DNA from 4 places in the Methylobacterium sp. BE186 genome. Region 3 is predicted to be linked to each of the others. Evidence: predicted binding sites of a transcription regulator. Region 3 holds the regulator's gene; each other region holds the start of a gene.
What was found. Region 3 encodes LexA, which represses DNA repair genes until DNA is damaged. Its sites were predicted from a motif close to TGTTCNNNNTGTGTTCNG; they were not measured.
Positions count from the first base shown of each region.

Region 1: dnaE (DNA polymerase III subunit alpha) is a predicted target of LexA. The motif match lies at 1,702-1,719, and genes of this name have one in related genera.
Region 2: J2X36_RS12165 (putative DNA modification/repair radical SAM protein) is a predicted target of LexA. The motif match lies at 1,944-1,961, and genes of this name have one in related genera.
Region 4: J2X36_RS08845 (trna delta -isopentenylpyrophosphate transferase) is a predicted target of LexA. The motif match lies at 2,561-2,578, and genes of this name have one in related genera.

Region 1 is NZ_JAVDVV010000015.1:19,680-24,543, reverse strand. Features, by position in the region: gene J2X36_RS15985 (lipoprotein-releasing ABC transporter permease subunit) at 1-702, shown strand, start outside; gene J2X36_RS15980 (ABC transporter ATP-binding protein) at 724-1,437, shown strand; gene dnaE (DNA polymerase III subunit alpha) at 1,895-4,864, shown strand, end outside.
Region 2 is NZ_JAVDVV010000009.1:90,268-95,131, reverse strand. Features, by position in the region: gene J2X36_RS12170 (UdgX family uracil-DNA binding protein) at 1-617, opposite strand, end outside; gene J2X36_RS12165 (putative DNA modification/repair radical SAM protein) at 715-1,926, opposite strand; gene J2X36_RS12160 (OsmC family protein) at 2,134-2,565, opposite strand; gene J2X36_RS12155 (RecX family transcriptional regulator) at 2,673-3,227, opposite strand; gene J2X36_RS12150 (TAXI family TRAP transporter solute-binding subunit) at 3,380-4,786, shown strand.
Region 3 is NZ_JAVDVV010000011.1:75,593-80,456, reverse strand. Features, by position in the region: partial or broken gene J2X36_RS13545 (ComEC/Rec2 family competence protein) at 1-1,680, shown strand, start outside; gene lexA (transcriptional repressor LexA) at 1,674-2,396, opposite strand; gene glp (gephyrin-like molybdotransferase Glp) at 2,510-3,739, opposite strand; gene moaC (cyclic pyranopterin monophosphate synthase MoaC) at 3,736-4,221, opposite strand; gene trpC (indole-3-glycerol phosphate synthase TrpC) at 4,235-4,864, opposite strand, start outside.
Region 4 is NZ_JAVDVV010000006.1:87,696-92,559, forward strand. Features, by position in the region: gene J2X36_RS08830 (DUF4174 domain-containing protein) at 1-354, opposite strand, end outside; gene J2X36_RS08835 (NADP-dependent oxidoreductase) at 556-1,572, shown strand; gene ssb (single-stranded DNA-binding protein) at 1,797-2,360, shown strand; gene J2X36_RS08845 (trna delta -isopentenylpyrophosphate transferase) at 2,587-3,264, shown strand; gene J2X36_RS08850 (ATP-dependent RecD-like DNA helicase) at 3,299-4,864, shown strand, end outside.

The sequences.
Region 1 (4,864 bases), on a different contig from region 3:
GGCACGGCGCCGCGCACCAAGGCCTACACCGTCAAGGCGGTGTTCGAGATCGGCATGACCGAGTTCGACGCGACCTTCGTCTTCATGCCGCTCACCGAGTCGCAGGCCTTCTTCAACCGGGAGGGCGACGTCAGCCTGATCGAGATCTACCTCGACAACGCCGACGCGGTGGCCGAGATGCGCGAGCCCCTGGAGATGGCGGCCGAGCGCCCCGTGCTCCTGACCGACTGGCGCCAGCGCAACCGCACCTTCTTCGGCGCGCTGGAGGTCGAGCGGAACGTGATGTTCCTGATCCTCAGCCTGATCGTGGTGGTGGCGACCCTCAACATCATCTCCGGCCTGATCCTGCTCGTGCGCGACAAGTCGAGCGACATCGCGATCCTCCGGACCATGGGGGCGACGCCCGGCACCGTGATGCGCGTGTTCCTGATCAACGGCGCGCTGATCGGCCTCGTGGGCACGCTGTCGGGTCTCGGGCTCGGCATCCTGATCACGCTCAACATCAAGCCGATCCAGCGCTTCCTCTTCCCATCCGCCTGGGACCCGACCGTGCGCTTCCTCGCCGAGATTCCGGCCCAGATGAACGCCACGGAGATCACGGTGGTCGTCGTCACCGCGTTCCTGCTGTCGCTCGTCGCGACGCTCTATCCCTCCTGGCGCGCCGCCCGGCTCGATCCGGTCCAGGCGTTGCGGTACGGCTGAGGCGCAAGAGGGGTCACGCTCATGAGTACGACGCCCGAGCCCGCCGGCGCGCAGCCGGTGCCGGCCCTGTTCTTCGCCCGCGTCGAGCGGCGCTACCCTCAAGCCGAGGGTGCACTCGAGATCCTGCGGGGCGCCGACCTCGCGATCTGGCCGGGCGAACTCGTCGCCCTGGTGGCGCCCTCGGGGGCGGGCAAGTCGACGCTGCTGCACGTCGCCGGGCTCCTCGAGAAGCCCGATGGCGGCGAGGTCTATGTCGGCGGCCAGCCCACCGCCGCGATGGGCGACGCCGAGCGCACGCGCCTGCGCCGCGAGGAGATGGGCTTCGTCTACCAGTTCCACCACCTGCTGCCCGAGTTCTCGGCGCAGGAGAACGTGGTGATGCCCCAGCTCATCCGCGGCCTGTCGCGGGCCGAGGCCAAGACGCGAGCGGCCGAGCTTCTGAGCTTTCTCGGCCTCAAGGACCGCCTGCAGCACCGCCCGGCCGAGCTCTCGGGCGGCGAGCAGCAGCGCGTCGCCATCGCGCGCGCGGTCGCCAATGGCCCGCGGCTGCTGCTGGCCGACGAGCCGACCGGCAACCTCGATCCCCATACGGCCGACCACGTCTTCTCGATCCTGACCGCGCTGGTGCGGGCCTCCGGCCTCGCCGCGCTGATCGCCACCCACAACCTCGACCTCGCTGCCCGCATGGACCGGCGGGTCACGATCCGCGACGGGCTGATCGAGCAACTGGCCTGACGCGACGGGCCCCGCGGCCACTGGGCCGAGCGTCGGTCGTTTACCCCCCGCTAACCAGCGCGCGGGTCTTCCCGCTATCCCCGCTTTACATAGAACAAAACAGGAACAAAACTGTGCCTATCAGAAGGAGGCGCAGATGCGAGCGATGAGCACGAAGCGGAACGTCCTGACGGGGTTCATCGAGTTCACGGCCTTCGGTCTCCTGTCGAGCGCGGTGGCGCTCTGGGCCGTAGCCTTGGCCCCGCTCCATTAAGGGTGCCTTCCCGTTCCCGGAAAGTTCCCGCCCGGCGGGTGCCGCCCACAGGAAAGCGCGGCAAGGGTGCGGTTTCGGGCGGCAGGCCGCCCCCGGTGATGCCGGCAGGGCACATGGCGGTGGACATCTGCGGCGAGCATCGCCTTTGCGGATGACACCTTAAGCCCGAGCCGGAATCCTGGCCGACCACGAACAAGGTCGGTCATGGCGCGCCAGCTCAAGGAGGTCGGATTCGTCCACCTCCACGTTCACTCGTCCTATTCCCTGCTCGAGGGCGCCTTCAAGGTCGGCGACCTCGTGAAGGCGGCTGTCGGCGACAGGCAGCCCGCGCTCGCGCTGACCGACACGAACAACCTGTTCGGTGCGCTGGAGTTTTCCGAGAAGGCGGCGGGCTCCGGCATCCAGCCGATCGCCGGGATGCAGCTCTCCGTCGTCTTCGAGGCGCCGGACCCGATGGCCCGGCTGAGCGTGCCCGCCTGCAACATCGTCATCCTCGCCCAGGATGAGGCGGGCTACGGCAATCTGCTGCGGCTCGCGAGCCGCGCCTATTTCGACGGCCCGCTCGGCGAGGCGCCGCGGGTCGCCGCGAGCGCGCTCGACGACGGCGTCGAAGGACTGATCGCGCTCACCGGCGGAGCGACCGGCCCGCTCGACGCGGCGCTGCGCGCGGGGAGGCCGGAACTCGCCGCCTCCCGCCTCGGGCAGCTTCTCTCCGCCTTCGGTGAGGACCACCTCTACCTCGAATTGCAGCGGCATGGAGCCGACGACGAGCGCCGGGTCGAGCGCGAGTTGCTGCGCCTCGCCGACCGGCACGGGCTGCCGGTCGCCGCCACCAACGAGCCCTTCTTCGGCAAGGCGGGCGACTACGAGGCGCACGACGCGCTGCTCGCCATCGCGGAAGGGCGCCTCGTCTCCGACGAGCGCCGCCGCCGGCTGACCCCGCGCCACGCCTTCAAGACCCGCGCCGAGATGGCGGAGCTGTTCCGGGACCTGCCGGAGGCGCTCTCGGCCACCGTCGAGATCGCCATGCGCTGCGCCTACCGGGTGCGCACCCGCAAGCCGATCCTGCCGAATTTCGGCAGCGTCGCCGCTGCCGACCAGGCGGCCGCGCTCGTCGACAGGGAGGCCGCGCCCACCGGCACGGTCGAGGCCAGCGCCGAGGCCGCGAGCGCGGTCGCGGAGACCCTTACCCTCGACGAGCCGGCCGAACTCCGGCGGCAAGCCGAGGCGGGGCTCGAACTGCGCCTCAAGCAGCACGGCACCGCGCCGGGCATGTCCGAGGAGATCTACCGGGAGCGCCTCGCCTTCGAGCTCGACGTCATCGTCAAGATGAAGTTCCCGGGCTACTTCCTGATCGTCTCGGACTTCATCAAGTGGGCCAAGGACCACGACATCCCGGTGGGGCCCGGCCGCGGCTCGGGCGCGGGCTCGCTCGTCGCGTGGTCGCTCCTCATCACCGACCTCGACCCGCTCCGCTTCGGCCTGCTGTTCGAGCGCTTCCTCAACCCCGAGCGCGTCTCGATGCCGGATTTCGACATCGACTTCTGCGTCGAGGGCCGCGAGCGCGTGATCCAGTACGTGCAGGAGCGCTACGGGCACCGGCAGGTCGCCCAGATCATCACCTTCGGCACGCTGCTCGCCCGCGGCGTGCTGCGCGACGTCGGCCGCGTGCTGGAGATGCCCTACGGGCAGGTCGACAAGCTGACGAAGCTCGTGCCGCAGAACCCGGCGAACCCCGTGACGCTCGCCCAGGCGATCGAGGGGGAGCCGAAGCTGCAATCGGCGATCGAGGAGGAGCCGATCGTCGCCCGCCTCATGGAGATCTCCAAGAAGCTGGAGGGCCTGCACCGGCACGCCTCGACCCACGCCGCCGGCGTCGTCATCGGCGACCGGCCGCTGGAGCAGCTCGTCCCGCTCTACCGCGACCCGAAGACGGGCATGCGGGTGACCCAGTTCAACATGAAGTGGGTCGAGCAGGCGGGGCTCGTGAAGTTCGACTTCCTCGGCCTCAAGACGCTGACGATGCTGCGCTGCTGCACGGACCTCCTCAAGCTGCGCGGCATCCACGTCGATCTCGCGAGCCTGCCGCTCGACGACGAGAAGACCTACGAGCCGATGAAGCGCGGCGAGACGGTCGGCGTGTTCCAGGTGGAATCGGCCGGCATGCGCAAGGCGCTCTGCGAGATGCAGGCCGACCGGTTCGAGGACATCATCGCGCTGGTCGCCCTCTACCGGCCGGGCCCGATGGCCAACATCCCCGTCTATTGCGAGCGCAAGCTCGGGCGGGACGCCGGCAACGAGGCGAGCTGGTACCCGCACCCGAAGCTGGAGCCGATCCTGAAGGAGACTTTCGGGATCATCGTCTACCAGGAACAGGTGATGGAGGTGGCCAAGGTGCTCGCCGGCTACTCGCTCGGTGACGCCGACCTCCTGCGCCGCGCCATGGGCAAGAAGATCAAGGCGGAGATGGACGCCCAGCGCGACCGCTTCGTGAAGGGCTGCGTCGAGCGCGGACTGGCTCAGGCGAAGGCGAACGAGATCTTCGATCTGCTCGCCAAGTTCGCCGATTACGGCTTCAACAAGAGCCACGCGGCGGCCTACGCCCTGCTGACCTACCAGACGGCCTATCTGAAGGCGAACTATCCGGTCGAGTTCCTCGCCGCCGCGATGACGCTCGACCTCGACAACACCGACAAGCTCGCCGAATTCCGCCAGGACGCGCAGCGGATGAAGATCGTGGTCGAGCCGCCCTCGATCAACACGTCCGGCGTCGTGTTCGAGGTGCACGAGGGCCGCATCCGCTACGCGCTCGCCGCCATCAAGGGCGTCGGGCGGGCGGCGGTGGAGGCGATCGTCGAGGCGCGCGGCGACCGCCCGTTCCGGGACCTCGCCTGCCTCGCGCGCCGCCTCAACCCGCGCCACATCAACAAGCGGACGCTGGAGAACCTGATCGCGGCCGGCGCCCTCGACGGCATCGAGCCGGACCGGGCCCGCGCCTTCGCGGCCGTCGAGCCGATGATGAAGCTCGCTCAGGGCGCGGCCGAGGCCGAGACGACGGGCATCGCCGACATGTTCGGCGGCGTCGCCTCGGCTGACGTCTCCCTGCGCATCCCGGCCTACGATCCCTGGCCGATGGCCGAGAAACTGAAGAAGGAATACGACGCGATCGGCTTC
Region 2 (4,864 bases), on a different contig from region 3:
AACCCGTCGCCCGGCGGCACGTCCTCGCGCCGGCCCGGCGGGCCGAAGCGGAGCGCCTCCCCATCCCATCGCGCCGAGCCCTCCGGCGTGAGAATCGTCCAGGCGAGCGAGCGGAACCGGTCCACGAAGAAGGGCGCGGCGGCCTCCAGGATGTGGTGCTCCGGCTCGAACCAGGCGACGAAGCGCTCGGTTCCGGCCTCCGGCACCCGCCGGAAGCGCAGGAAGGCGTGCATCTTGTGAAGGTCGCGCTGGATCGCCTTGCGCATCCCGTTGAGCCGGTGAACCAGGGGATCGCTGGCGATCTCGAGGAGATCGCGCTCGCCCGCGCGGATGCGCCAGATCAGGGCGTAGAGCAGCGCGTAGCGCTCGGGGTCGCGGTGGGGCACCACCATCGGCACGAGCGCGGCGGCCGCCCGCGGCAGCGCGACCGGCGCGTCCGAGGCCACGGGCGCCTCCGCCCCGAACAGGCAGGCCGAATCCGCCGCGGCGGACCAGACCACGCGCTCCGGCGGCACGCCCTCGGCGACGAGCCCGCGCACGGCGGCGCGGAAGCCCTCGAGGTCGGCGCCGGGGCGCAACGAGACGGCGCGGGTGACCTCTCGCTCAGAGAGGGACAGGGTGAGGGGGGCGAGTTCTCCGGATGCACCGGTGTCCCTCACCCCTGCCCTCTCCCGGAGGGGAGAGGGGGTCCGGCGCGGTTCCTGCCCGGCCATCTCAGAACAGGCTCAGCTGCGCCGCCGGCTCGGCGAGGCGCGCGCGCAGGTCGAGGCGGTCGGTCAGCGCGGTCGGGCGATAATCGGCCGCGATCAGGAACGGCCGCGCCCGCTTGAGCCCCGAGGTGAGGCGGGCGACGTCGTCGAGGCGCAGGCTCGTGTGGCGGCGGGCCTTGAGGATCTTGTCCACCGCGCGCGCCCCGAGGCCGGGGATCCGCAGCAACATCTCCCGGTCGGCCCGGTTCACGTCGACGGGGAAGCGGTGGCGGTTCTTCAGCGCCCAGGCGAGCTTCGGGTCGACGTCGAGGGCGAACATGCCGCCCTCGGTGGCGTCGGCCACGTCGTCGGGGCTGAATTCGTAGTACCGGATCAGCCAGTCCGCCTGGTAGAGCCGGTGCTCGCGCTGGAGCGGGGGGGCCTTGAGCGGCAGGATGGTCGAGCCGTCGGGGATCGGGCTGAAGGCCGAGTAATAGACCCGCTTGAGGCCGAACGTGCCGTAGAGATGCGCGCTCTTGCGGATCAGGGCCTCGTCGGAGGTCGCGTCCGCGCCCACGATCACCTGCGTCGACTGGCCGGCCGGCGAGAAGCGGCGGCGCTCGGCCTTGGCCTCCACGATGCGGCTGCCGATCTGCTCCATCGCCCCCTGGATCGAGGCGCCGTCCTTCTCCGGGGCGAGGCGCTCCAGGCTCGCCTCGGTCGGCAGTTCCAGGTTGATCGAGAGGCGGTCGGCGTAGAGGCCCGCCTCCTCGATCAGCCAGGGGCTCGCCTCGGGAATCGACTTCAGGTGGATGTAGCCGCGAAAGCCGTGCTCGCGGCGGAGCGTCTTCGCGACGCGGGTCAGGAGTTCCATCGTGTGGTCGGGCGACTTGATGATGCCCGAGGAGAGGAACAAGCCTTCGATGTAGTTGCGCTTGTAGAACTCGACCGTGAGCGTCACGACCTCGTCGACCGTGAACTTCGCCCGCCTCACGTTGGACGAGCGGCGGTTGACGCAATAGGCGCAGTCGAACAGGCAGTAATTCGTCAGCAGGATCTTCAGGAGCGAGATGCAGCGCCCGTCCGGCGTGTAGGCGTGGCAGATGCCGGCGCCCGTCGTCGAGCCGAGCCCGTCCTTGCCCGCGACCCGCTTCGGCGCTCCCGACGAGGCGCAGGAGGCATCGTACTTCGCGGCATCGGCCAGGATGCGCAGCTTCTTGGCAAGCGTCTCGTCCATGGGGACAAGATGCCGCTCGTTCGCGGTTTGTTCAAGGAGCGGGTCGGCACCGTCCCGCGCCGTGGCGCCGCACCCCGCCACACGCGGGCCCCCTCTCCCGTTCGGGAGAGGGTTGAGTGAGGGGTGCGACGTCCCCGGGCGGACCTGACCCCCTCACCCGGCCGGCTGGCGCAGACGCGACCTCTCGAAGGAGAGAGGCGGGGTGCCTCAGCCCTGCTTCAGCGTGGCGTTCAGCGTGATCTCGGCGTTGAGCACCTTCGAGATCGGGCAGCCCGTCTCGGCGGCGTGGGCGAGCTCCTCGAACTTCGCCTGGTCGATGCCGGGGATCGTGGCGGTGAGCGTGAGGGCGGACTTCGTCACCTTGAAGCCGGCGCCGTCCTTCTCCAGCGTCACGACCGATTCCGTCGTCATCTCGGTGGCGGCGAGGCCCGCCTCCTGGAGCTGGAAGGCGAGCGCCATCGTGAAGCAGCCCGCATGGGCGGCCGCGATCAGCTCCTCGGGGTTGGTGCCGGGCTTGTCCTCGAAGCGGGTGTTGAAGCCGTAGGGCTGGTCCGAGAGCACGCCCGACCCGGTCGTGATGCGGCCCTTCCCCTCCTTGCCATTGCCCTGCCAGACGGCGTGCGCCTTGCGATTGATCATCGGGATGTCCTGTCGTGGCGGGCGCCCCGCGCGGGATGCGCGGGCAGGGCCCGGATGCCATCCCGAGGTGGAGCGGCCTCGCGCGAAATCCAGCGGCGCGGGGTGGCTCAGCTGAACCCGCCCGCGCCCTCGTCGTCCCTGCCGGCCTCGCCCTCCGCGTCCACGGTGCGGCGGGCGAGATCGTAGGGGAAGCCCGCCCGGGCGAGCGCGGCGAGGTCCCGGTCGCGGTTGACGGCCCGCGCATCCGGCCGGCGGAAGGGTCCGAGGCGGCGGCGCTTAGCGTAGGCCAGGGCGGCGGCCTCCTCGGCCAGGGCGGGCTCGCCCTCGGGCGCCGCCTCGCGCTCGGCCTCCATCGCCGCCTCGATCGTGTCGCGGGGGACGCCCTTGGCCGCGAGCTTGGCGGCCGCGCCCCGGGCCGAGGCGCCGCGTCGGCGGAGCGTGGCGAGCCGGGCCGCGGTGAAGCGGGCATCGTCCACGAGGCCCGCGCGGACGGCCCGCGCCACGGTCTCCTCCACGAGGGGAGCGAAGGCGCCGGCCTCCTCGCCGCGGGCGCGGGTCCGTTTCTCGACCCGCCGCCGCAGGGTTCGCCGCAGCATCTCGGTCGAGGCGCTGTAGCGCTCGAGATAGTGGAGGGCCGCCCGCTCGAGCCAGGCCGCCGTCACGGGCGGCGCGGGCCTTGCTTCACGATTTCGCGGCGGCGCAACGTTTGGCGGAGTCACCGGTTCTTCACCTTTCGGACAGGATTACGATTCATGACTGGGTCATGGAAAGCACGAAACGCAGAGGGAAGCGGCCCGCGCTGCCCGCGCTCCTCGTGAGACGCGAGTGGCTCCTCGTCCTGCTCGCCCTCGGGCTCGCCGCCACCGCGGCGGCCGTCGTCTACCTGTCGCGCCCCACCACCCTCACCGTCGCCGTCGGCCCCCGCGACGGCGCCGAGGCCGCCCTGATGGAGGCCTACGCCAACGCGCTGGCCCGCGGCCGAGAGGACGTGCGCCTCAAGATCATCCCCTACGACGACGTGCGCGACAGCGCCGCCGCGCTCCAGGGGGGCCGCGCCGACCTCGCCGTGGTGCGGCCCGACGTCCACATGCCCGAGAACGGGCTGACCCTCGCGATCCTGCACGACGAGGCCCTCGTCATCGCCGCCCCCGAGGCCAGCGAGATCGACAGCTTCCCCGATCTCGCCCGCAAGCGCCTCGGCATCGTGGTGCGCCACAACGCCGACCTGCCCTTCCTGACGAACCTGCTCGCCTTCTACGACCTCGCCACCGCGAGCGTCGAGAATGCCGAGCCCGAGCTGAACCCGGGCCGGGTCGCCCTCGTGCAGCTGAAGCCCTCCGAGGTCACCGCGGCCATCGCCGAGAAGCGGGTCGACGCGGTCGCCGTCATCGCCAACCCGGCCTCGAAGGTCGCGGGCCAGACGGTACGGGCGGTCGAGCTCGGCACGCCCGACCGCAAGATCGACCTCGTCTCGGTGCCGGACGGCGAGGCGATCCTGACGCGCTTCCCCGAATTGCAGGCGGTCACGATCCCCGCCGGCACCTTCGGCGGGCGGCCCAAGCGCCCGGACGAGGAGGTGAAGACGGTGGGCGCCTCCTACCGGCTGATGGCGCGCGGCGCGGTCAGCCGCGTCGCCGTGGCCTCGGCCACCCAGCACCTGTTCGAGTGGCGCTCGAAACTCGCTGCCTCGGCGCCGATCGCCAAGCTGATGAAGGCGCCCGACTTCGACACGACGGTCGCGGCGACCTCCGCCCGGCTTCCGAACCACCCGGGCGCGGTCGACTATTTCGAGCGCGAGCAGCAGACCTTCCTCGACCGCTACGAGGACTACATCTACCTGTTCGCCTTCTTCGGCGGCACGATCGGCTCCGGGATCGCGTGGCTCGGCCAGCGGCTCGCCCGCAAGCGCCGGGAGCGCATCGACGTGGTGCTCGACCGGCTCCTCGACATCCTGCGGGAGGTGCGGGCCGCGACGGGCGCGGCGGAGCTCGACGCCATCGCGATCGAGACGGACGAACTCGTGGCCGACGTGGTGCGCTATGCCCGCGAGCGCACGATCGACAACCGGACGGTGAGCGCGCTCATCCTCGCCGTCGACGCGGTCCACGCCGCGATCGGCGACGCCCGCCGCCAGCTCGGCACGGCCGAGGCCGAGACGCGCTCCGGCGCCCGGGCGCGCACGGCGCGGCTGCTCTCGCTGAACATGCCGGCGGCGGAGTAGGCCGCCCCGCCTCTCGCCTCCGGGAAAGGTCGAGTCCCCGTCGGCGGGCGACGTGAGCTGTGCGACCTCTCCGGAAGA
Region 3 (4,864 bases):
GCCGGCGCGTCCCGGCGGCTACGATTTCGGGCGCGACGCCTATTTCCGCGGCATCGGCGCCGTGGGCTCCCTCGTCGGGACGATCGAGGTGAGGTCACCGCCCGAGCCCCTGCCTCTCGCCCTTCGCCTCGCGGCCGGCATCGACGACGCGCGCAACGCGCTCACGCGGCGCATCACCGACGCGAACGGGGGCAGGCCGGCGCCGTGGCCGCCGCGCTGGTGACGGGCAAGCGCGGCCTCATCGCACCGGAGACCAACGACGTGCTGCGGGCGGCGGGCATCTACCACGTCGTCTCGATCTCCGGCCTGCACATGGTGCTCGCGGCCGGCGTCGTCTTCTGGCTGGTGCGCTCCGCGCTGGCGCTGGTGCCGCATTGCGCCCTGCTGTGGCCGATCAAGAAGATCGCGTCCGGCTTCGCGATGGTGGGCGTCACCGCCTATTGTGCGTTCTCCGGTTGGGACGTCGCCGCCGAGCGGGCTCTGATCATGACCCTGATCATGCTCGGCGCGATCCTCGTCGACCGCCCGGCCCTGAGCATGCGCAACCTCGCGCTCGCCGCCCTCGTGGCGCTCGCCCGCGAGCCCGAGGCGTTGCTCGGCCCGAGCTTCCAGATGTCGTTCGGGGCGGTGGCCGGCCTGATCGCCTGCGCCCGCTTCATCGACGGGCGCCTCTTCCGGCGCGAGGGCGCCGGGCCGGTCGGGCGGTCCGTCGCCCTGGCCGCGGGCGCCGTGATCGGCACCTTGCTGACGACGCTCGTGGCGCAGATCGCCACAGCCCCCTTCGCGACCTACCATTTCCAGACGATCCAGCCCTTCGGCCTCGTCGGCAACGCCCTCACGCTGCCGCTCGTCTCCCTCGTGGTGATGCCGGCCGCGGTGCTCGGGATCCTCGCCTACCCGTTCGCGCTCGATCAGCCGGTCTGGTGGCTGATGGGGCAGGCGGTGCGCGGCATGCTCGCGATCTCGGGCTGGATCGGCGGTCTCGGGCAGGCGAATGTCGGGGTGCCGGCCTTCGGCACGGGCGCTCTCGCGCTGCTGGCCGCCGGCCTCCTCGTCGCGGTCCTACCCGCCTCGCGCCTGCGATGCCTGTGCGTGGTGCCGCTCGGCCTCGGCCTCCTCCTGGCCGCATCGCCCGAGCGCCAGGACATCTTCATCGATCGCGAGGGGAGGGGCGCGGCGGTGCGGGGCGAGGAGGGCCGTCTCGTCGCTCTTGGCCGGCCCTCCTCCTTCGTCCTCGAGCAGTGGATGAAGGCGGACGGCGATGCGCGGAAGGCGTCGGAGGCCGGGGAAGGGGGACGCTGCGACCGGCTCGGCTGCACCCTGCGGGCCTTCGACGGGCGCCGGATCGCGCTGGCGCGTGACAAGCGCGCGCTCACCGAGGATTGCGCGCGCGCCGACATCGTCATCACGTCGCAAGTCGCCCCGCCGGGCTGCGCGGCGGGGCTCGTCATCGACCGCGCCTATCTTGCGCGGTCTGGCGCCGTCGCGATCCGCCTCACCGGTTCCGGCCCAATCGTCTCGACGGCCCGCGGTCTCGGTGGATCCTCGCCCTGGCGCCCGGCCGCGGCGCCGCGCGCCCAGCAGATTCCGGGCTCTCCGACCGCTCGGGCAAGCCCGGACGAGGCCGCTCCGGAGGAGGGTGCCGCGTCTGCGGAGACGGGCCCCGAATCGCTTCAGTAGCGGCGCACGAGGCTGACGAGGCGTCCCTGGATGCGGACCCGGTCGGGACCGAGCACGCGGGTCTCGTAGGACGGATTCGCGGCCTCGAGGGCGATCGAGGAGCCGCGGCGGCGCAGGCGCTTGAGCGTCGCCTCCTCGTCGTCGATGAGGGCCACGATGATGTCGCCCGTGTTGGCCGTGTCCTGCTTGCGGATCACCACGAGGTCGCCGTCGAGGATGCCGGCCTCGATCATCGAGTCGCCGCGCACCTCGAGCGCGTAATGCTCGCCGCCCGCCAGGAAATCCGGCGACAGGGTGATCGACGCGCTCTGGTTCTGGATCGCCGAGATCGGCGTGCCCGCCGCGATCCGCCCCATCACGGGGATCGTCATGGCGCGGCCGTTCTCGTCGGTCGCCTGCGTCGTCGGCAGCTTCGCGGCCGGCGCCCGCGTGCGGCCGCCCTCGACGACGCTCGGCGTGAAGCGGCGCACCTCGCTGCCCGACCCGGCCGGCTGGCCGAGGCTCTCGGGCATGCGGATCACCTCGATCGCCCGTGCCCGGTTCGGCAGGCGGCGCAGGAAGCCGCGCTCCTCAAGCGCCGTGATGAGGCGGTGGATGCCGGATTTCGACTTGAGATCGAGGGCATCCTTCATCTCATCGAAAGACGGCGGGACGCCGCTCTCGCGCATCCGCTGCTGGATGAAGCGGAGCAGATCCAGCTGTTTACGCGTCAGCATGGGGCAGTCTCATCTCTCGGGGCGACGCGGCGGGCGGTCGCGGAAACAAAGCGCGAACACGTTAAACGTTCCGCAAGTGTTCCGCAAGCGCAGCTTGGCGATACTGATCGAGATCAGAGGATCGAGCGGTCGAGACGCAGGATGCGGCAGGATTCGCCAGCCTTCGCGGCCGGCGCGTGCGGCGGGCGCACGAGAAGGGCCTCGGCTTGACCGAGCACCGAGAGCATCGAGGAATCCTGCCGCGCCTCGGGATGCGCGACCGGCAGACGATCGGGCGCCGTGTCGAGGCGGGCCCGCATGTAGTCGGCCCGGCCGTCATTCGCCGGCAGATCGCGGCCGAGCGTCGCCGGCTCGTCGCGGTCGGCACCCGCCCGCGGATCTCCGACGAGCGCGCGGATCGCCGGGACCACGAAGAGCATCCCGCAGACGATGGCCGAGACCGGGTTGCCCGGCAGGCCGATGACCAGCATCTCGCCGAGCCGGCCATGCATCAGCGGCTTGCCGGGTCGCAGCGCGACGCGCCAGAAGCCGAGTTCGAGCCCCTCGCGGGCGAGCGTCGATTGCACGAGGTCGTGGTCGCCGACCGACGCGCCGCCGAGGGTGACGAACAGGTCTGCGCGCACCTCGCGGGCCCGGCGGATCGCGTCCTCCAGCGCCGGCAGGCTGTCGCCCGCGATGCCGAGGTCGATCGGGTCCGCTCCGGCCGCGCGGGCGAGAGCGGCGAGCGCGAGCGCGTTCGAGGCGACGATCTGGTCCCAGGCGACCGGCGCCCCCGGCGCCACCAACTCGTCGCCGGTGGCGAGGATCGCGACCCGGGGACGGCGTCGCACGGCGACCTCCGCGTGGCCGGCCGCGGCGGCGAGCGCGAGCCGGCGCGCGTCGAGGCTCTCGCCCGCCTGCAGGAGCGCGTCGCCTTCCCGGAAATCGAGTCCGGCGGGCCGGACGAAGCGGCCCGCGGATACGCCTTCCCGCGCGGTCACCGTGTCGCCCTCGGCCTCCGCGTTCTCCTGGATCAGGATCACGTCGGCTCCCTCCGGCACGGGCGCGCCGGTGAAGATGCGCACGGCCTCGCCGGGGCCGACCCGGCCGGCATAGCCATGTCCGGCGGCGCTCGTGCCGACGAGCCGCAGCCGGGCGGGGATGCCGGCGAGGTCGGCGCCGCGCACGGCGTAGCCGTCCATCGCGGAGGCCGGGAAGGGCGGCTGCGTGCGCAGCGCGGCGACCGGTTCCGCGAGCGTCCGCCCGGCTGCGGCGGCGATCCCGAGGCGCTCCGCCTCGACGGGCCGGGACACGCTGGAGAGGATGCGCCCCAGCGCCTCCGCGACGGGCAGGAGGCCGCTCACGCGCCGGCTTTCGCGCGATAGCTGCCCGAGCGGCCGCCATCCTTGGCGAGCAGCCGGATGCCCTCGATGCGCATGCCGCGATCGACCGCCTTCACCATGTCGTAGACGGTGAGGCAGGCGATCGAGACCGCGGTCAGCGCTTCCATCTCGACGCCGGTCGGACCCTGCACGCGCACCTCCGCGGTGAGCCGAAGGCCGGGGAGCGCTTCATCGACCTCGCAGGTCACGTGGACCTTCGAGAGCAGGAGGGGATGGCAGAGCGGGATCAACTCGTGCGTGCGCTTGGCCGCCATGATGCCGGCAAGGCGCGCGGTGCCGATCACGTCGCCCTTCTTCGCGTCCCCCTCCCGGATGAGCCTGAGCGTCTCGGGAAGCATCACCACGGCCCCTTCCGCCAGCGCCGTGCGGGTGGTCGCGGCCTTGTCGGTGACGTCGACCATGTTGGCCGCGCCGGTGGCGTCGAGATGGGTGAGGCCGGTCATCCGCGGGTCCGGGTCACGCCGTCTCGCCGAACAGGAGGCTGCGCGTCGCCTCCGTCAGGTTCGCCTGCCGCATCAGGCTCTCGCCGACGAGAACCGTGTTGAGGCCGTTCTCCGCGAGGCGGACCACGTCCGCATGGCTGGCGATGCCGCTCTCGGCGACGGGAATGCGGTCCTTCGGGATGCCGGGCGCGAGGCGGATCGCGGTCTCGAAGGAGACCTCGAAGGTCTTCAGGTTGCGGTTGTTGATGCCGATGAGACGCGTGCCGAGCGGAATCGCCCGCTCCAGCTCCTCGGCGTCGTGCACCTCCACCAGAACGTCCATGCCGAGGTCGTGCGCCGCCTCCACGATCGCCGCCGCCTCCTCGTCGTCGAGGCAGGCCATGATCGCGAGCACGCAATCCGCGCCCCATGCCCGCGCTTCGAGCACCTGATAGGGCTCGAACATGAAGTCCTTGCGCAGCACCGGCAGGGCGCAGGCGGCCCGCGCCTCCACGAGATATTCGGGGCGCCCCTGGAAGGACGGCTCGTCGGTCAGCACCGAGAGGCAGGTCGCGCCGCCGGCCTCGTAGGCTTCAGCCAGCGCCGCCGGGTTGAAATCGGCCCGGATCAGCCCCTTCGAGGGCGAGGCCTTCTTCACCTCCGC
Region 4 (4,864 bases), on a different contig from region 3:
GCGCTCCGGCGGGATCGGTTCGGCCGATTGGAGCTTCGCCCCGCCATCCTTGCCGACGAGGACCGCACGGAAGGCGTCGGCCGGCAGGTTCAGCCGACGCCGCAGGGAGGCGGCCTCCACCGAATTGCCCACGGCCTCCAGCGTGACGAGATCGCGCTCGCCCGCACCCGCCCGCGCTGAGGCGAGCGCTTGGCGCTGCGCGCGCAGGCCGGGATCATCGGGGCCCGGCCCCGAGACGACGAGGACGCGCCGCGTCCAGAGATGGGCCGCCAGCGGATCCTCGCCGGCCCTCGCGCCGCCGGCGCCGCCGGCCATCGCGAGGGCGGCCATCGCCATCCGGAGGGGGTGTCGCATCGTCGGTCTCCCACAAGTCTCCCGCTCAACGCGCCAGACCCTCGCTCCGACCGCACCGGGACGATCAACAGGCGATGATCATACGGGCGGTGATCATGCGGGCGATTGCGGGGTCGGCGCCTCCGCCCCATCTCGCCGGAGGAGGAACCGCGAAACACCCGCAGAACCCATCTTCGAGCGCCCGCAGAACCGGAGCCCGCCATGGCCGCCGTGAACCGCCGCATCGTCCTCGCCTCCCGTCCCCACGGGGAGCCGACGCCAGCGCATTTCCGGTTGGAGGAGGGGCGCGTGCCGACCCCGCGCGAGGGCGAGATCCTGCTGCGCACCCGCTGGCTCTCCCTCGATCCCTACATGCGCGGGCGGATGAGCGCCGCGAAATCCTACGCGGAGCCCGTCGCGATCGGAGCCGTGATGGTGGGGGAGGTGGTGGCCGAGGTCGTTGCCTCGAACAACCCGGACTTCGCCGTCGGCGAGCTCGTCGCCGCCTTCTCGGGCTGGCAGGATTACGCCGTCGCCTCGGGCCGGGGCCTGCGCCGGGTCGACCCGAACCTCGCCCCCGCGACGACGGCGCTCGGCATCCTCGGCATGCCGGGGATGACCGCCTATACCGGCCTCCTCACCATCGGCGACCCGAAGCCCGGCGAGACCGTCGTCGTCGCCGCGGCCTCAGGCCCGGTCGGCTCCCTCGTGGGACAGATCGCCCGGCTCAAGGGAGCCCGCGCGGTCGGCATCGCCGGCGGGCCGGAGAAATGCGCGTATCTGCGTCAGGACCTCGGCTTCGACGCCGCGATCGACCATCGCGGCGAGGACCTGCCCGGCCAACTCGCCGCGGCCTGCCCGGACGGCATCGACGTCTATTTCGAGAATGTCGGGGGCGCCGTGTTCGACGCCGTCCTGCCGCTCCTCAACGGCTTCGCCCGGGTGCCCGTCTGCGGCCTCGTCTCCGGCTACAACGCCACGGAGCTTCCGCCCGGGCCCGATCGCTCCCCCGCCCTGATGCGGGCGATCCTGACGAAGCGGCTGCGGCTGCAGGGCTTCATCGTCTCGGATTTCGCCGATCAGGCGAGGACCTTCGCCCGCGACGTCGGCGGCTGGCTGAGGGAGGGACGCGTGCGCTACCGCGAGGACATCGTCGAAGGCCTGGAACAGGCGCCGGACGCCTTGATCGGCCTGCTCAAGGGGCACAATTTCGGGAAGCTGATCGTCCATGTCGCGTGAGCGCGGGGATGGCGTGTCGCGCGCACGGACGTGGGTCGGCCCTTGCGCCGGGCATGGAACAAAGGTAGAACGAACGGCGGATCGCGGCGCGCGTTCCCCAGGTGTGTTTTTCGTGGACCGGCAGCGCACCCGCATTGCGGGCGGCGGCTCACGGCCCCAGAACCTGAGGATGGGCATGCGCCGGTCCGCGACGGCCCAGTGAGATCGACAGCAAGGAGAGAGCGATGGCGGGCAGCGTGAACAAGGTCATTCTGGTCGGCAATCTCGGGCGCGACCCCGAGACGAGGCGCCTCGCCTCCGGCGACCCGGTGGTGAACCTGCGCTTGGCGACGTCCGAATCCTGGAAGGACAAGGCGTCGGGCGAGCGCAAGGAGAAGACCGAGTGGCACTCGGTCGTGATCTACAACGAGAACCTCGCTCGCGTCGCCGAGCAGTACCTGCGCAAGGGCTCAAAGGTCTACGTCGAGGGCCAGCTCCAGACGCGCAAGTGGACCGACAATTCCGGCGTCGAGAAGTACACGACCGAGGTGGTGCTGCAGCGCTTCCGCGGCGAGCTGACGATCCTCGACGGGCGCGGCGGCGGGGCCGAGATGGGCTCCGACGAGGAGGGCGGCGGCCAGATCAGCCGCGGCGGCGATTTCGGCGGCGGCTCGCGGGGCGGCGATTACGGCGGCGGCCGCTCGTCCAGCTCCGAGCGGCGCCCGGCCTCGACCGGCGGCAACGGGAACGGCGGCAGCGGTGGCGGCGGCCGGGGCAATTACGACCTCGACGACGACATCCCGTTCTAGGATCGGATCGTTCCGCATCGCCCGGCGCGCCGCGCCCCCTCTCCCGTTCGGGAGAGGGCCGGGGTGAGGGGTGCGATCGCTCCGGACGAGGCGCATCCCTCACCTGATCCGCGTTCCGACAAACCGACCTCTCCCGGATGGGAGAGGGGATCAGGGCTCCATCCCTTGCGCGGCCCCGCCCCCGCGCCCCATATCGCAAAAAGAACATATCACGAACGGAGCCGCCATGCGGACCGCCGACAAGCAGATCGCCGACATCCTCGTGCGCTACGGCGAGCCCTTCGGGGGCAATGTCTGGCGCGTGCAGGGCACGGCCGTCATCTACCACAAGACGCTGGAGCGCATCGCCGCGCAGGCCGGGATCGTCTTCGATCCGCCCACCCTCATCCGGGCCGAGCGGGACGAGGCCGTGATTCTCGTCACCGGCCGGCTGCCGGGCACCAAGCCCGGGACGGAGCGGGTCGAGTGGTCGCTCGGCGAGGCGCTCGTCAACGTGAACTACCGGGTCTCCGGCAAGCAGGCGGCCTACGTCTACGCGATGGCCGAGAAGCGGGGGAAGGACCGGGTCATCCTCAAGCTGATCGAGCTGCACGGCCTCGTCTACAGCGAGGAGGAGGCGGACGAGTTCCGCCAGTCCCAGGGCGTGCCGATCCGCGCGGTCGACGAGGATTTCGAGGCGGCCGACCCGTTCGACGAGGTCACGGAGGCCGAGGGCGACCTGAAGCGGCGGATCGACGAGGCGGACAGCGTCAATGCGGTGACCGACCTGATGCTCGATGCCGAGACGCAGCGGATCCTGAACGGCTTCCCCGCGGGCACCCGCGACGAGGTTCGCGACTACGCCAAGGCCCGTCTCGTGGCCCTCGGCTGGCCGGGCAGGAAGGGTCGCGGCCGCGCCGCGTGAGGCGGATGCCGCCCGAGGTGGTATCGTGAACCGCATGGTGCGGCCTCAGGACCTGAACAGCGACCGCGGCACGGGCGCGCCCGCCGAGATCCTGGCCGGCACGGTCGAGCGGGTGACGTTCCACAACGCCGAGACGGGGTTCTGCGTCCTCAAGGTCGGGGTGCGGGGCAAGCGCGACCTCGTCCCCCTCGTCGGGCACGCGCCCGCGATCGGCGCGGGCGAGTGGATCACCGCGACCGGGCACTGGGTCTCGGACCGGGCGCATGGCCTCCAGTTCAAGGCGACCTCGTTGACCGCGACGCCGCCGACCGGCGTCGAGGGCATTGAGCGCTACCTCGCCAGCGGCCAGATGCGCGGCATCGGCCCTGCGATGGCCAAGCGCATCGTCGCGCTCTTCGGCGCAGACACGTTCGAGATCATCGAGGCCGAGCCGGGGCGCCTCACGGAGGTGCCCGGTATCGGACGGAAGCGCGCCGAGCGGATCGTCGCCGGCTGGGCCGAGCAGAAGGCCGTGCGCGAGATCATGATCTTCCTGCACGCGCACGGGGTCGGCACGGCGCGCGCCGTGCGCATCTTCCGCACCTACGGGCATGATTCGATCGCCGTGATGACGGAGGACCCGTACCGGCTCGCCCGCGACATCCGCGGCATCGGCTTCCGCACGGCGGACGCGATCGCGATGCGGCTGGGGATGGAGAAGCACGCGCCCCAGCGCCTCGCGGCCGGGATCAGCTTCGCCCTGCAGACGGCGATGGACGAGGGCCATTGCGGCCTGCCCGCCGAGCAGCTCACCGCGCTCGCCGTCAAGCTCCTGGAGGTCGAGGCGGAGGCGGTGCGCCTCGCGGTGGCGGGCGCGGTCCGGGCGGCCGAGGAGGTGATCGCCGACGACCTCGACGGGCAGCCCTGCCTGTTCCTGAAGGGTCTGCACGGAGCCGAGCGGGTCATCGCCGAGCGCCTGCTCGTGCGCGCCGCCGGCACGCCGCCCTGGGGCGGGATCGACCTCGAGAAGGCGCTGCCCTGGGTCGAGGGTCGCACCGGCAAGACCCTCTCGCCCTCCCAGCGGGAGGCGGTGCGGCTGGTGCTCGCCTCGAAGCTCGCGATCGTCACGGGCGGCCCCGGGGTCGGCAAGACATCGACCCTCGACTCGATCCTGCGCATCCTCACCGCCAAGGGCGTGCGGGTCCTGCTCGCCGCCCCGACGGGCCGCGCCGCCAAGCGCATGAGCGAGCAGACCGGGCTCGAGGCGAAGACGATCCACCGCCTCCTCGAGATCGACCCGCGCAACGGCGGCTTCACCCGCAACGCGGAGAACCCGCTCGACGGCGACCTCCTCGTCATCGACGAGACCTCGATGGTCGACGTGCCGCTGATGAACGCGCTCCTCAAGGCGGTGCCGGAGGACGCGGCCCTCCTCCTCGTCGGCGATGTCGACCAGCTCCCCTCCGTCGGTCCCGGCCAGGTGCTCGCCGACATCATCGCCTCGGGGCGGGTGCCGGTCGCGCGCCTCACCGAGGTGTTCCGGCAGGCGGCCGAGAGCCGGATCGTCGTCAACGCCCACCGCATCAACCGGGGCGAGATGCCGGAATGGCCCCGCCGGGGC